3 regions of the Streptomyces crystallinus genome follow, and region 2 is predicted to be linked to each of the others. Evidence: riboswitches for the same ligand, from Rfam matches in the RefSeq annotation. Region 2 holds a riboswitch; each other region holds the start of a gene.
What was found. A riboswitch is a leader RNA that binds a small molecule or an ion and turns the genes downstream of it on or off. The one in region 2 is predicted to bind cobalamin.
Positions count from the first base shown of each region.

Region 1: another riboswitch for cobalamin. It lies ahead of ABD236_RS11170 (acyl-CoA thioesterase); the one in region 2 lies ahead of nicT (Nickel transporter NicT).
Region 3: another riboswitch for cobalamin. It lies ahead of ABD236_RS20550 (ribonucleoside-diphosphate reductase subunit alpha); the one in region 2 lies ahead of nicT (Nickel transporter NicT).

Region 1 covers NZ_BAAACA010000014.1:136,954-141,699, reverse strand. The annotation lists gene ABD236_RS11180 (hypothetical protein) at 585-1,148, shown strand; gene ABD236_RS11175 (hypothetical protein) at 1,283-1,777, shown strand; gene ABD236_RS11170 (acyl-CoA thioesterase) at 1,822-2,250, opposite strand; cobalamin riboswitch at 2,376-2,605, opposite strand; gene tsaD (tRNA (adenosine(37)-N6)-threonylcarbamoyltransferase complex transferase subunit TsaD) at 2,759-3,817, shown strand; gene ABD236_RS11160 (GNAT family N-acetyltransferase) at 3,814-4,389, shown strand; gene ABD236_RS11155 (peptidoglycan-binding domain-containing protein) at 4,520-4,746, opposite strand, start outside.
Region 2 covers NZ_BAAACA010000014.1:699,262-704,007, forward strand. The annotation lists gene ABD236_RS13730 (helix-turn-helix transcriptional regulator) at 1-89, opposite strand, end outside; gene ABD236_RS13735 (NAD(P)H-binding protein) at 218-1,084, shown strand; gene nicT (Nickel transporter NicT) at 1,077-2,234, opposite strand; cobalamin riboswitch at 2,264-2,470, opposite strand; gene ABD236_RS13745 (radical SAM protein) at 2,644-3,687, opposite strand; gene ABD236_RS13750 (penicillin acylase family protein) at 3,884-4,746, opposite strand, start outside.
Region 3 covers NZ_BAAACA010000025.1:103,154-107,899, reverse strand. The annotation lists gene ABD236_RS20565 (GntR family transcriptional regulator) at 1-704, shown strand, start outside; gene ABD236_RS20560 (DUF3311 domain-containing protein) at 814-1,068, shown strand; gene mctP (monocarboxylate uptake permease MctP) at 1,065-2,696, shown strand; cobalamin riboswitch at 2,928-3,057, shown strand; gene ABD236_RS20550 (ribonucleoside-diphosphate reductase subunit alpha) at 3,185-4,746, shown strand, end outside.

The DNA of each region.
Region 1 (4,746 bases), 560 kb from region 2:
GGGAGAGACGTGCACCGCACGGCGGCCTGCCCGAGGCGCAGCACGGCGCTGCCCCGTCCCGGGCCGGTGGTGTGGGGGTCAAGTCGGCGGACGGTGCTGAGGCGTGAGCGGCAGAGCTGACGCTACGAAGAGCGCACGTAGGTATTCCATCGGCGATGTAACAGTTGGCGGGACATTGCCATACGGAGTTGTTAAGTCGCGCTGGTCGCCCCTGAGCGAGGGGAGCGGTGCGTCGGCACGCCGAGGTATTCGGCCTGTGCTCCTTGTCGCCGGGAGGGGCGAGGAGCACGATGGAGAGCGGAGGCAGGGCGTCCACATGGGTCGGAGGTCACTGTCCGTACCACTGTCGGAGTCGTACGTGATCACGGCTCTCCTGGGCCGCGCCCACCCTCGTGGCCACCGCGAAGATCCAGACGGCGGTGACTGGCCGAGCGCGTGGGGGCCGGCCGTGTTCCCGCTGGGCACGCTGTCGGCGGACGACGGCGCTATCGATGGAGAAGAAGGTCCGCCATACGACAACCGTCGGCGTTGGTGTGCGGCACCTCTTGTCAGTGCGCCGGGCCGGCCAACGAGCGGAGGACTCGATGTCCGTCACCGTCGTGGTCATCATCATTGTCGCCGCCGTGCTGGTGCTCGCCGCGTGCGCGGTGGCAGCGCGCGTGGTCATGGTGCGCCGTCGCCGCGAGCTCCAGGAGCGGTTCGGCCCCGAGTACGAGCGCACTGTGGAGGCGCGGGACAGCCGTCGGGCCGGCGAGCAGGAGCTGCGTGAGCGCGAGGAGCGCCACGATGCGCTGGACATCAAGCCGCTGCCGGCTGCTGTCCGCGACCGCTACTCCCTGGACTGGGCCCGCGTGCAGGAACAGTTCGTCGACCGGCCCGACGACGCCGTACACGACGCCGACCGGCTGGTGACGACGCTCATGGGCGAGCGCGGCTACCCGACAGAAGGGTACGAGCAGCAGCTCAAGGACCTGTCCGTCGAGCACGGGAGAACCCTGGAGCACTACCGCGCCGCGCATGACGTCAACGAGCGCAGCAGCCGTCACGAGGCGACCACGGAGGAGCTGCGCGGCGCGATGGTGCACTACCGCGCGCTGTTCGAGGAACTGCTGCACAACGGAGACCGGCCGGGCAGGGGCGCGGAATGAGCTCGCGGCCGACGGTAGGGTGCGCCGCAGGGGCAGCGCCTTCGATCCAGCGGACACCCGCCATGACGCGTGACGGACCGACCGCGTGATCGACAGACAGAGGGATTGATGTACACAGGGATGGATGTGTAGAGATGGGCAGCACGGAGACACCCCGACCCGATGACAGCGGCGCTCTGTCCACGGAGGACCTCGCCGGCACCGGGCGGCAGGACATCGAGAGCGAGAGCAGCGAGGCTTCAGAGCTCGCCGACACCCCGCCGGCGTATCCCGGAGAAGCCACCGCCGACCTGGGGGACCGACAGGACGACGCCGGGCGGGCCCCCTCCGACGGAGGCGGGGACTCGGCACCGCCGGAGGAGAACGAACCCCTGCTGGGAGCGGAACAGGAGGAGTTCCGTGCCAGGTGGCAGCAGATCCAGAGCCAGTTCGTCGACGACCCCAGGGACTCCGTCAACGCGGCCGACCAGTTGGTCGCCGAGACGATGCAGGCACTGGCCACCACCTTCTCGGCACACAAGCGCGACCTCGAGAGCCAGTGGCACCGCGGCGAGGAGGTGGCGACCGAGGACCTTCGCGTGGCACTTCAGCAGTACCGCTCGTTCTTCAACCGACTGCTCAGCACGTGACCCCGGGGCGGGGGAGGGCCAGGTCCGTCCGGTGAAGGACGTGTCTATGACTCCAGTAGACCGGGAACGGGCCGTGGCCGGCCCTCGCTGTCGATGGCCACGAAGCTCAGGCGGGCGGTGGCCACTTCGGTGGGGGGAGTGGTGGTGGCGTTCCAGCGCTCGGCGGTGACGCGTACGGCCACCGTCATCGAGGTCCGGCCGGCGCGTTCGAGGAGGGCGTGGACGGTCAGGAGGTCCCCGGCGCGGGCGGGGGCGAGGAACGTCATGCGGTCCACGGAGACCGTCACGGCCGGCCCGTCGGCGTGGCGGCCCGCCGAGGCCGCCGCCGCGTCGTCGATCAGCTTCATGACGACGCCGCCGTGAATGGTGCCGTAGAGGTTGGTGTCGTGCTCGCTCATGATGTGGGCGAGGGTCACCCGGGAGTCGGCCGGCGCCTTGTGGGCGCGGGGGCCTGCGGTGATGTCCGCGGTCACGGAACTCTCCTTCGCGAGTCGTGGATCGACCCGGCGGCGTACCGCGGACGCGAGGGAGGGCGGGCTCGGTAGGTGCCCGCTGCCGCCGGCCCGCCCACGAGGCCACCGATTCTCCGCACGCGCTCGTCGCGCACGGGCAGCGGCAGGTCTTCGGACTCACGGGCACGCCACCGTACGAACGACATGTACGAGGCATCTACTGGCCGTCGCTTCCCAGGACCGTTGTCGGTCCCAGTGCGTATGACGGCGGTCGTTCCCGCTCACCGCTGCGGGGCAGTCCCGGATTCCCACCGGGTTCCCTCTTACGACGCATCCCGCCTGGCGGGCGGGGCGAACCAGCTGCGCTCTCAGCCTAGGTCACGGCCCCGGGCGTTTCGGCGGCCCGGCCGGATGGCGTACGTCTCACATCACGGGCCGGAAGAGCCGTGCGGTGCGCCTGCCCCGTATCTTATTGCACATAGGTTGCAAGAACGATTGATATGCGAAAGAGGCTGACGTGGGCGCTCCGGTGGTGCTGGGCATCGAGTCGTCGTGCGACGAGACCGGGGCCGGGATCGTGTCCGGCGGGCGGCTGCTCGCGCACGTCGTGGCGTCGAGCATGGACGAGCACGCGCGGTTCGGCGGGGTCGTGCCGGAGATCGCCGCCCGTGCGCACCTCCAGGCGTTCAATCCCGTGGTCCAGGAGGCCCTCGACCAGGCGGGGTTGCGGCTGCGCGACATCGACGCCGTCGCCGTCACCACCGGCCCCGGCCTCTCCGGCGCCCTCCAAGTCGGTCTCGCCGGAGCGAAGACGCTCGCGTACGCCGCCGGTGTGCCGCTGTACGGGGTGCACCACCTGGCCGGGCACGTGGCGGCGGACACGCTGGAGCACGGGCCGCTGCCGAATCCGTGCATGGTGCTGATCGTGTCGGGCGGGCACACCTCGCTGCTGCTGGTGCGGGACCTCGTACGCGACCCGATCCTGCACCTCGGCGACACCGTCGACGACGCGGCGGGGGAGTGCTTCGACAAGGTGGCCCGGGTGTTCGGGCTGCCGTATCCGGGCGGGCCCGCCATCGACCGGGCCGCCCGTGAGGGCGACCCGTGCGCGGTGGCCTTCCCGCGCCCGCTGACCGGCCCACGCGACGATCCGTACGCCTTCTCCTTCTCCGGCTTGAAGACCGCCGCCGCACGCTGGGCCGAACGCCACCGGCAGTCCGGCGAGGAGATCCCGCTGGCCGACGGCGCCGCCTCCCTCCAGGAGGCCGTCGCCGACGTGCTGACCCGCAAGGCGCTGGCCGCCTGCCGGGAGTACGACGTGCGCACCCTCGTGGTCGTGGGCGGGGTGGCCGCCAACTCGCGGGTGCGGGCGCTCGCGGAGGAGCGTTGTGCGATCGCGGGTGTGGAACTGCGGGTGCCGCCGCTGACGCTGTGCACCGACAACGGGGCGATGATCGCGGCCGTGGGCGACCTGCTGGTACGGGCCGACGCCGCCCCGGCTCAGCTGGACATCTCCATCGACCCGTCCGCCCCGCTGGAGTACGCCTTTCTGCACCCGCTCGCCCGCCCCGCCGCGAGCGCCGCATGAGAGGGCTGGTCATACGCCCGGTCGCGGGTACGGAACTGCTCTCACGCGGCGCGGACATACGACGGGTGTACGCCGATGCCTTCAGCCGACACCCATGGAACGAGGACGCCACCGTCGCGGACACCTATATACGGCGGTTGGCCGACGATGTCACGCGCCCGGGCTTCGTGGCGGCCCTGGCCTTCGACGCGGAGACGGTCGTCGGTATGGCCACCGCCTGGACGACCTCCGCCCCCTTCCCGTCCGGCCGTTGCTACCCGCAGGCCGCTGCCGCCCTGGGCGCGGAGCGCACGGCGGACTGGCTGTGCGGCGGTCGGGAGGTCGACGAGCTCGCCGTGGCCGGTGCGGCGCGCGGCCGTGGCGTCGGCGCGGCCCTCCTGCACGCGGTGACCGGCGACGCACCCGACGGCCGCTGCTGGCTGCTCACCTCGGTCCGTGCCCCCGACGTCGTCCGCTTCTACCGGCGCCTGGGCTGGGCCCAGGCCACCCACCCAGCACCTGAGGGGAACGGAATCGCGGTCTTCCTCGGGCCGGCGCATCCGGCCCGTCCGGCCGTCGTGGGCACGGACTGAACGAGGCGAGGATCCTTGGTGCGTACGGTCGGTATCTGCGGCCGGCCCGGATGCCTGCGCCGCACCCTTCGCCTGTGCACGGCTGTGGCCGCCCGTGGTTCGGGTGGCCACAGCCGTGGCGACGCGGCGGCTAGATGGTATCGGCGAAGCGCTTGAAGGCCGCCTGCGTGTTGGGGCCCGGGTCCCCGTCGATCTTGTCGGTGTAGCCGTAGTTACGCAGGAGCCGCTGGAGGGCCATCACGGTGTTGGGGCCGGGGTCGCCGTCAATCTTGTCCGTGTAGCCCCAGTGGGTCTTGAGGCACCTCTGGAAAGCCTTCCAGCTGTTGATGCCGAGCTGGCCGTCGATGCCGTCGTTGT
Region 2 (4,746 bases):
ACCTCCAGCTCCTCGGCCACCTCGCGCGCCGTCACCCGTCCACGGGTCTGGAGGAACAGCAGGGTCGCCACCAGTCGATCGGCTCTCATACCGATCATTCTCTTTCTCAAACTGGCCAGGAGATGGCCAGTTTGGCTTTCAGGATGAGTGCAGATCGAACACGGCGGAGCGACATCGCCCCGCGTACGCCATCGCCACACAGGCGCAGGGAGAAATCATGATCGTGGTGACCGGAGCAACCGGGAACGTCGGACGGCATCTCGTACGGGAGCTCGCCTCGGCGGGCGAGCGGGTGACGGCGGTCTCCCGTCGACTGCCGGGCCAGCTGTCGGCAGGTGAGCAACCAGCAGGTGAGCGGCCCGGCAACGTGGAGTTCCAGCAGGCCGATCCGGCCCGGCCCGAGACCCTCAAGCGCTCGTTCGACGGCGCCGACGCGCTGTATCTGCTTGTCGCGGGCGACGGCGAGGGTCTCGACCCGTACGCCATCCTCGACACGGCGCGGGCCGCCGGAATCCGGCGGGTGGTCCTCCAGTCCTCGCAGGCCACCGCGACGCGCCCGCACTCCGTCGCACACGCCCCGCTGCGCTCCTTCGAGGAGGCCGTACGGGAGTCGGGCCTGGCGTGGACGGTGCTGCGGCCGAGCGGGTTCGCCTCCAACGCCTCTATGTGGGCGCCCTCGATCCGCGCCGAGCGGACGGTGACGGCACCCTTCGGCGACGTCGGCCTGCCGGTGGTCGACCCGGCCGACATCGCGGCGGTCGCCGCCGCTTGCCTGCGCGACGGGAGTCACGCGGGCCGGACGTACGAACTCACCGGACCCGCGCCCGTCTCGCCGCGCAGGCAAGCGGCGGCGATCGGTGGGGCGCTGGGGCTGCCGGTGCGGTTCGTCGAGCAGAGCCGGGCCGAGGCGCGGGAACTGCTGCTGCGCTTCATGCCGGAGCCGGTCGTCGAGAGCACGCTCGGCATCCTCGGCGAACCCACGCCCGAGGAGCGACGGGTGAGCGCGGACGTGGAGCGCGTCCTCGGCCGGGCACCACGGACGTTCGCCCAGTGGGCGGCGGACAACGTCGTCGCCTTCAGGTGACGTCCGAGGCGGACGCGGGTGCGGCGTCGGCGGGCCGGTCCTGTCCGGGCACTTCGGCGGCCGTGGCCACCCGTACCGCCCACCGCTGCTCGACCTTGGCGAACCGCCAGTACGCCAGGGCCGCGGCCCACACCGCGACGAACAGGCCGACGATGATGAAGCCGACGTTGTCCAGGTCGAGGCCCGCGACCCAGCCGGTGAACCCGTCCCGCAGATCGAGCTTGTCGTGCAACACGCCCACCAGCTCGATCGTCCCGATCAGGAAGGCCACGGCGATGGAGAGCCCGGTGATGGTCAGGTTGTAGAACACCTTGCGCACCGGGTTGGAGAAGGCCCACTGGTAGGCGAAGTTCATGAACGTGCCGTCGATGGTGTCGAACAGGCTCATCCCCGCCGCGAACAGCAGCGGCAGACACAGCACGGCGTACCAGGGCAGCCCGGCGGCCGCGCCCGATCCGGCCATCACCATCAGCGTGACCTCGGTGGCCGTGTCGAAGCCGAGCCCGAAGAGGAAGCCCAGCGGGTACATCTGGCCGGGCCGGGTGATCGACTTGGTGAAGCGGCCCAGGAGGCGGTTCATGAACCCCCGTGAGTCCAGGTGCTGTTCCAGCTCGGCCTCGTCGTACGTCCCGGCGCGCATGGCCCGGAAGACCCGCAGGATACCCACGAGCGCCAGCAGGTTGAGCGCGGCGATGAGATAGAGAAACGATCCGGAGACGGTCGTTCCGACGATGCCGAGGGTCTGGTGGGTCTGCGACTCGTCGTTCATCAGGGTGCCCGCGAGCTGTGCGCCCCCGGCGACCAGCGCCGCCATGGCGACGACGACGCTGGAGTGCCCGAGCGCGAACCAGAAGCCGACCGACACCGGCCGCTTGCCGTCGGCCATCAGCTTGCGGGTGGTGTTGTCGATCGCGGCGATGTGGTCGGCGTCGAAGGCGTGCCGCATGCCGAGGGTGTAGGCGGTGACGCCCAGCCCGAGGCCGAACGTCTTGGAGCCGACCTCGTAGTGCTGGGGCACCACGAGCAGGAAGAGGATGCCGAACGCCACGACGTGCAGGGCGGCGATCACCACCAGCAGCCAGGCGGTGCGGACGGTGTCCTCCCGCCGCCAGTGGAAGGCGGTGGGAGGGGTGGCGGCGGGCAGGGTCATTTCGTTCACGCTCCAGCACCTCGTGGATCATTACGCGAGATGCCGTGGCCGGTCTCCTGGCTTCCGGGTGTCGCACCGCCCCTGCCTTCCCAGCGGCCTCACGGCCACCAGTGGCACAACGGGGCGGGCTACCCGAAGCCGTTCATGGCCTGAACGTCATGGGGCCCGATCACAGTGGCGAGGGCCGCTCCGGTCTTGCACCGGTCTTCCCGAACACCACGGCTCGCCAACCGTAGGTGCGACCCGCCCCACCTGCAAGTCTGGCTGTGGGTGGGGGTATTGCAGATCACACTCCGGGGCAAGCGGAGGGATCTCGTCCACCGGTCGCGCCGAGCGCGGGCCCAGCTCGGACCGAGCGTCGGAGGGCTCCCGGGGGGCGGTGGCTCGCCCTCCGCGCCCGACACCGCTCTCACCCCGCCGTCGGCGCGGTGAACACCGGACGGCGGTCGATACGGGCACGCACGGCGTCCGAGCCGAAGTGGTAGTCGATGCGCCGGACCGCCTCGGCCCAGCTCCGCATGGTCCCCGCGTCGGAGAGCGCCTCGACCACGAACGGGTCGGTCCACCGTTCCACCGCACGCCGCCACAGCTCCGCCGGGGGCTCCTCCAGCAGATTGCCGACCGTGCCCTCGTAGATGAGCATCGCTCGCACCTGCCCGTCCGGCTCGATCTGCACCGACCGGAAGTCGAGCCCGCGCGCCACCTGTTCGGGATTCATCTGCAAGGAGAAGTTGGTCGACGTGCCGACCCTGACCGTGGCCGGTGCCAGCGCCTGGAGCCGTGCGCGCTGTTCCTCGCTGCCGAGCCGGGCGAGCTGTTCGTCCGAGAGCAGCTCGTGCTCGGCGTATCCGGTGCGGCTGCCGAGCCCCGACGGCACGGCGGCGCCGAAGTCGAGGGAGCTCAGATGCGGGAAGCGCGGCAGGATGTCCGTACAGAACTCCTCCAGCCGGTCGACGTTGCTCCGTACGACCGCGCAGTCGACCGCGAACGGGAGCGGGCGGTCGCCACGTTCGGCCCGCTCCCGTGCTCCGGCCTCCAGCAGCGCCAGCGCTCGCATCGCCCGCCCGAACGAACCCGCCCTGCCGCGGATCCGGTCGTGCACCTCGGGCGTGGGACCGTCGACGCTCACCACGACCCTGCCGCAGACGCGCGCCAGCTCCTCGGTCATCCACGGCTGGAAGTTCCAGCCGCCGGTGTACACGAGCACCGAGATACCTGCCCGCGTCAGGCGTTCCGCGACCTCGAACACCCCCTTGACCAGCAGTGGTTCTCCCCCGGCGAGGGTGACCTGGACCGGGCCCAGGGAGATCACGGCGTCGGCGATCCGCAGCATGTCGTCATGGCTCACCTGCCGTGAGGGGCGCCTGCCGGACTCCGAGTAGCAGTGGGTGCAGCGCAGCGGACAGGCGTAGGTGATGTCCCAGATGACGGACTGTGGGCCATCGGCAACCATGTTCGCGTGCTCCATCGCATGCTCCCGGTCTCCGCTCGCGGTCTCGGCACCGGAGCGCCCCCCGTGCGGTGGGTGGGGGGCGCTCCCGTCTCGCTCAGACTAGGAGCCGCCAACCGGCCCGCGGTATCCCCAACTCTGGGGATGGCGCGTACCGGTCGGGACCCCTGCGCCCGCGCCTCCGGCGGCCGCCGCGCTCTCAGCCCCGCAGGACCGTGGTCCGCAGCCGCGGGTCGGCGGCTATCTCCGCCTCCGTGAACCGCTCGGTGACCCAGCGCTTCTGGGAGAACAGGACGGTCTGGTCGGTGTAGTGGGGCGACGCGGGGTTGGCCGACTGCCCGTAGGTGAGGATCGTACGGGTACGGGGCCCCTGGGGCGTCAGCTCCGTCGCCATGATGAAGCTGGAGCCGGAGGCGTGGTCGTCCGGGGAGCTCGGGCGTGTGGCGCCGCCGCTGCCCGCCGTGGGCGTGGCGTTCACGACGTTGAAGCAGCCCTCCCCACCCGAGCAGCCGGGCAGCGGTATCCCCGCCCACCGCTGGAGAGCGCCGATCGGCGCGTCCAGAGGCAGTTTGCCGGCGGCCAGTTGGCGGACGGCGTCGGCAAGCGCGCCGCGCACCCTCGGTTCGTCCCCGTTGAGCCCGCGCGGGGTGGTGAGCGGCTGAGCCGGGTCGTACGCCACGCGCCACCAGGGGTACGGGCCGCCCACCCGGGTGCGGAACGCCTTCCACAGGACGGCTCCGCGGCTGTCCGGGTCGTCGCGCATGTCCCAGGCCGCGAGGACGTCACAGGCGGCGCGCACATCCACCTCGGTGCCGTCGGTGGCGGTCAGGACGGGGTGTGCGCGGCACATCGCGACCGCGTCGTCCCGGCCCAGCTCCGCCGTGTGGTTGCGGTTGCCGAGCATGCTCGCCTGGAGCGTGGGCAGGGTGAAGCCCGGCGCCCCGAGTCCGTCGCTGCCGTCGCGCCGGCCCGCGATCATCTGGAGCCCGAGCTGGGCGCGTGGGCCGATCGGCCCCCCGGCGTGGTACATCCGCGGGTACCCCGTGAGCGGCGCCTCGGGGT
Region 3 (4,746 bases), on a different contig from region 2:
TGCCCAAGTACTACCGCCTCAAGCGGCATCTGCTGGACATGACGGAGACCCTGCCGCCGGGCACCCCGGTGCCGCCCGAGCGCACCCTCGCCGCCGAGTTCGACACCTCCCGCACCACCGTGCGCCAGGCCCTCCAGGAGCTGGTGGTGGAGGGGCGCCTGGAGCGCATCCAGGGCAAGGGCACGTTCGTCGCCAAGCCCAAGGTCTCCCAGGCGCTGCAACTGACCTCGTACACGGAGGACATGCGCGCCCAGGGCCTGGAGCCCACCTCGCAGCTGCTCGACATCGGCTATGTGACGGCCGACGACACGCTGGCGGGCCTGCTCGACATCTCGGCCGGCGGCCGGGTGCTGCGCATCGAGCGGCTGCGGCTGGCCAGCGGCGAGCCGATGGCGATCGAGACGACGCACCTGTCGGCCAAGCGCTTCCCGGCGCTGCGCCGCTCGCTCGTCAAGTACACCTCTCTCTACACCGCCCTCAACGAGGTGTACGGGGTGCGGCTCGCCGAAGCCGAGGAGACCATCGAGACGTCGCTGGCCACCCCGCGCGAGGCCGGGCTGCTCGGCACGGACGTCGGTCTGCCGATGCTGATGCTCTCCCGGCACTCCATCGACGGCAACGGCGAACCGGTGGAGTGGGTGCGCTCGGTCTACCGGGGCGACCGCTACAAGTTCGTCGCCCGCCTCAAGCGCCCCACCGACTGACCCACGATCCGACGTCCGGTATCCGGTACAGGGGTTCCGTGGCGGGTTTCCGTCCCCTAGATTTCGTGCGCATTACCACAGGTGAGCACAGTGAGGGGACGAAGCCACCATGCCGGACACAACGCAGGAACGGAGAGCGGTGATCACGCCGGTGCGCGTGATCATCGCGCTCTGTCTGATCGCGCCCTTCGTGGCGATGCTCTGGGTCGGTTCGTACGCGAAGGTCGACCCGGCCCTCGCCGGGATCCCGTTCTTCTACTGGTACCAGATGCTGTGGGTGGTCATCTCGACCGCGCTGACGATGCTGGCGTACAGGCTGTGGCAGCACGACCAGCAGGGCCGCAAGGCGGGTGAGGGCAAGTGACTCTCGCAGCGGAAGGCGGCGTCAACGGCGTCGCGCTCGGCGTCTTCATCTTCTTCTTCCTGGCCGTCACGGTCATCGGCTTCATGGCCGCCCGCTGGCGCCGCGCCGAGAACGAGCACAGCCTCGACGAATGGGGCCTCGGCGGGCGCTCGTTCGGTACCTGGGTCACCTGGTTCCTGCTCGGCGGCGACCTCTACACGGCGTACACCTTCGTCGCGGTCCCGGCGGCGGTGTACGCGGCGGGCGCGGCCGGCTTCTTCGCGGTGCCGTACACGATCCTGGTCTACCCGCTGATCTTCACGTTCCTGCCCCGGCTCTGGTCGGTCTCGCACAAGCACGGCTATGTGACGACCTCGGACTTCGTGCGCGGCCGGTTCGGCTCCAAGGGCCTCTCGCTCGCGGTGGCCGTCACCGGCATCCTCGCCACGATGCCCTACATCGCGCTCCAGCTGGTCGGCATCCAGGCGGTGCTGGACGTGATGGGCATCGGCGGCTCCGGCAACTGGTTCCTCAAGGACCTGCCGCTGCTGATCGCGTTCGCGGTGCTCGCCGCGTACACGTACTCCTCGGGTCTGCGCGCGCCCGCACTGATCGCGTTCGTGAAGGACACGCTCATCTACATCGTCATCCTGGTGGCGATCATCTACATCCCGATCAAGCTCGGCGGCTTCGACGACATCTTCGCGGCGGCCCGGCACAAGTTCGAGACGCCCAACGCGGCCGGGAAGCCCACGGGTGCGCTGGTGCCCGGCGACAAGAGCCAGTGGACCTACGCCACGCTTGCCCTGGGCTCGGCGCTGGCGCTGTTCATGTACCCGCACTCGATCACGGCGACCCTCTCCTCCCGCAGCCGCAACGTCATCCGCCGCAACACCACGATCCTGCCGCTGTACTCGCTGATGCTGGGCCTGCTGGCGCTGCTCGGCTTCATGGCGATCGCGGCCGGGGTCAAGGTCAAGAACGGCCAGCTGGCGATCCCGCAGCTGTTCGAGGACATGTTCCCGGAATGGTTCGCGGGCGTGGCGTTCGCGGCGATCGGCATCGGCGCGCTCGTCCCGGCGGCGATCATGTCGATCGCGGCCGCGAACCTGTTCACCCGCAACATCTACAAGGACTTCCTCAAGCCGGACGCCACGCCCGAGCAGGAGACCAAGGTCTCCAAGCTGGTCTCGCTCCTGGTGAAGGTGGGCGCGCTGGTCTTCGTCCTGACCATGGACAAGACGGTCGCGATCAACTTCCAGCTGCTCGGCGGCATCTGGATCCTCCAGACGTTCCCGGCGCTGGTCGGCGGTCTGTTCACCCGCTGGTTCCATCGCTGGGCGCTGCTGGCGGGCTGGGCGGTCGGCATGCTCTACGGCACGCTCGCCGCGTACGGGGTGGCCTCGCCCACCCAGAAGCACTTCGGCGGCAGCTCCAAGGAGATCCCCGGCATCGGGGAGATCGGCTACATCGGCCTCACGGCGTTCGTCCTGAACGTGGCGGTCACCGTGGTCCTCACGGTCGTCCTGCGGGCCCTGAAGGCCCCCGACGGCGTCGACGAGACGTCCCCGGAGGACTACACGGCGGACGCGGGCGACCCGGGCGTACAGACGGAACTCCCCCCGGCGACGGCGGGCTCGGCGCACTGACACGAGCGGGACGAAAGCGGGCCACCGGGGTCTCCCGGCGGCCCGCTTTCGCCTGTCCCGGGAATGCCCACGACTGCCCGCAGGTTGGGATTGCCGCGCTCCCAACCCCCTTAGGGGCGCGGGGAACTGCGCGCCCAGCCCGAGACGGCCCGCAGTCAAACGGCTACCCAAATGGCATCGCCCGACACGGGGGCGACACAACATGTGGGGGCGCCACGACAGCCCGGCACAAGATGTATGCTCGTGCTCGCTGTCGCCGCAGGGGAATCCGGTGCAAATCCGGAACTGTCCCGCAACGGTGTACTGGTACGTATTTGCGTACTTGTTCAGTCCGAGGACCTGCCGAACAGCGCGCCCTGGCCATCCGGTCCGGGTGCCAGACGTCCGGGCCTCGCGGAATGGGCAGTGGACGCGGCGTACCCCCGAGGGGGTGTGTCCGTGTGCCCGCACACTCGCCAGGCCCCGTGCCGAGCGAGGAGTGCCCCCACGTGACCATCGCCCCTGCGGATCCCGCCTCAGCGATCGCCGAAGAGCCGGCCGATGCCCCCGGGACCGCCCTGCTGCGGACCCTGACCGACCTCACCGCCGATCTGCCGGACACCGACCCCGGCCGGGTCGCCGCCGCCGCGCTGCGCGGCCGCAACGCGCGCTCGGACGAGGCGGAGCTGCGTGGGCTCGCCACCGAGGCCGCCGCCGGTCTGATCTCCGAGGACCCGGCGTACTCCCGCCTCGCCGCCCGGCTGCTGACGCTCACGATCGCCGAGGAGGCCGCGAGCCAGGGCTCGGTCTCGTTCTCCGAGTCGGTCGAGGTCGGCCACCGCGAGGGCCTGATCGCGGACCGCACCGCCGACTTCGTACGGCTGCACTCGGCCCGGCTCGACGCGCTGGTCGAGGCCTCCCTCGCGGAGGGCGCCGACGACCGCTTCGGCTACTTCGGTCTGCGCACCCTCTACTCCCGCTATCTGCTGCGGCACCCGATCACCCGTCAGGTCGTCGAGACCCCGCAGCACTTCATGCTCCGGGTCGCGGCGGGCCTGGCCGAGGACGACTCGGTGCGCGCGCTCGACGAGGTCGGCTCGCTGTACCGGCTGATGAGCCGGCTCGACTACCTGCCGTCCTCCCCCACGCTCTTCAACTCCGGCACCCGCCACCCGCAGATGTCCAGCTGCTATCTGCTGGACTCCCCGCTGGACGAGCTGGACTCGATCTACGACCGCTACCACCAGGTGGCCCGGCTCTCCAAGCACGCGGGCGGCATCGGCCTCTCGTACTCCCGCATCCGCTCGCGCGGCTCGCTCATCCGGGGGACCAACGGCCACTCCAACGGCATCGTGCCGTTCCTGAAGACGCTGGACGCCTCGGTCGCGGCCGTCAACCAGGGCGGCCGGCGCAAGGGCGCGGCGGCGGTCTACCTGGAGACCTGGCACTCCGACATCGAGGAGTTCCTGGAGCTGCGCGACAACACCGGTGAGGACGCCCGGCGTACGCACAACCTGAACCTGGCGCACTGGATCCCGGACGAGTTCATGCGCCGCGTCGACGCGGACGGCACCTGGTCGCTGTTCTCCCCCGCCGACGTGCCCGAGCTGGTCGACCTGTGGGGCGAGGAGTTCGACGCCGCCTACCGCAGGGCCGAGGCGGCCGGTCTCGCGCAGAAGACCATCCAGGCCCGGGACCTGTACGGCCGGATGATGCGCACCCTGGCGCAGACCGGCAACGGCTGGATGACGTTCAAGGACGCCTCCAACCGCACCGCCAACCAGACGGCGGAGCCCGGCCACACGGTCCACTCCTCCAACCTCTGCACCGAGATCCTGGAGGTCACCGACGACGGCGAGACGGCCGTCTGCAACCTCGGCTCGGTCAACCTCGGCGCCTTCGTACTGGCGTCCGGCGAGATCGACTGGGAGCGCCTGGACGCGACCGTCCGCACCGCCGTGACGTTCCTGGACCGCGTCGTCGACATCAACTTCTACCCGACCGAGCAGGCCGGCCGCTCCAACGCCAAGTGGCGTCCGGTGGGCCTGGGCGCGATGGGCCTCCAGGACGT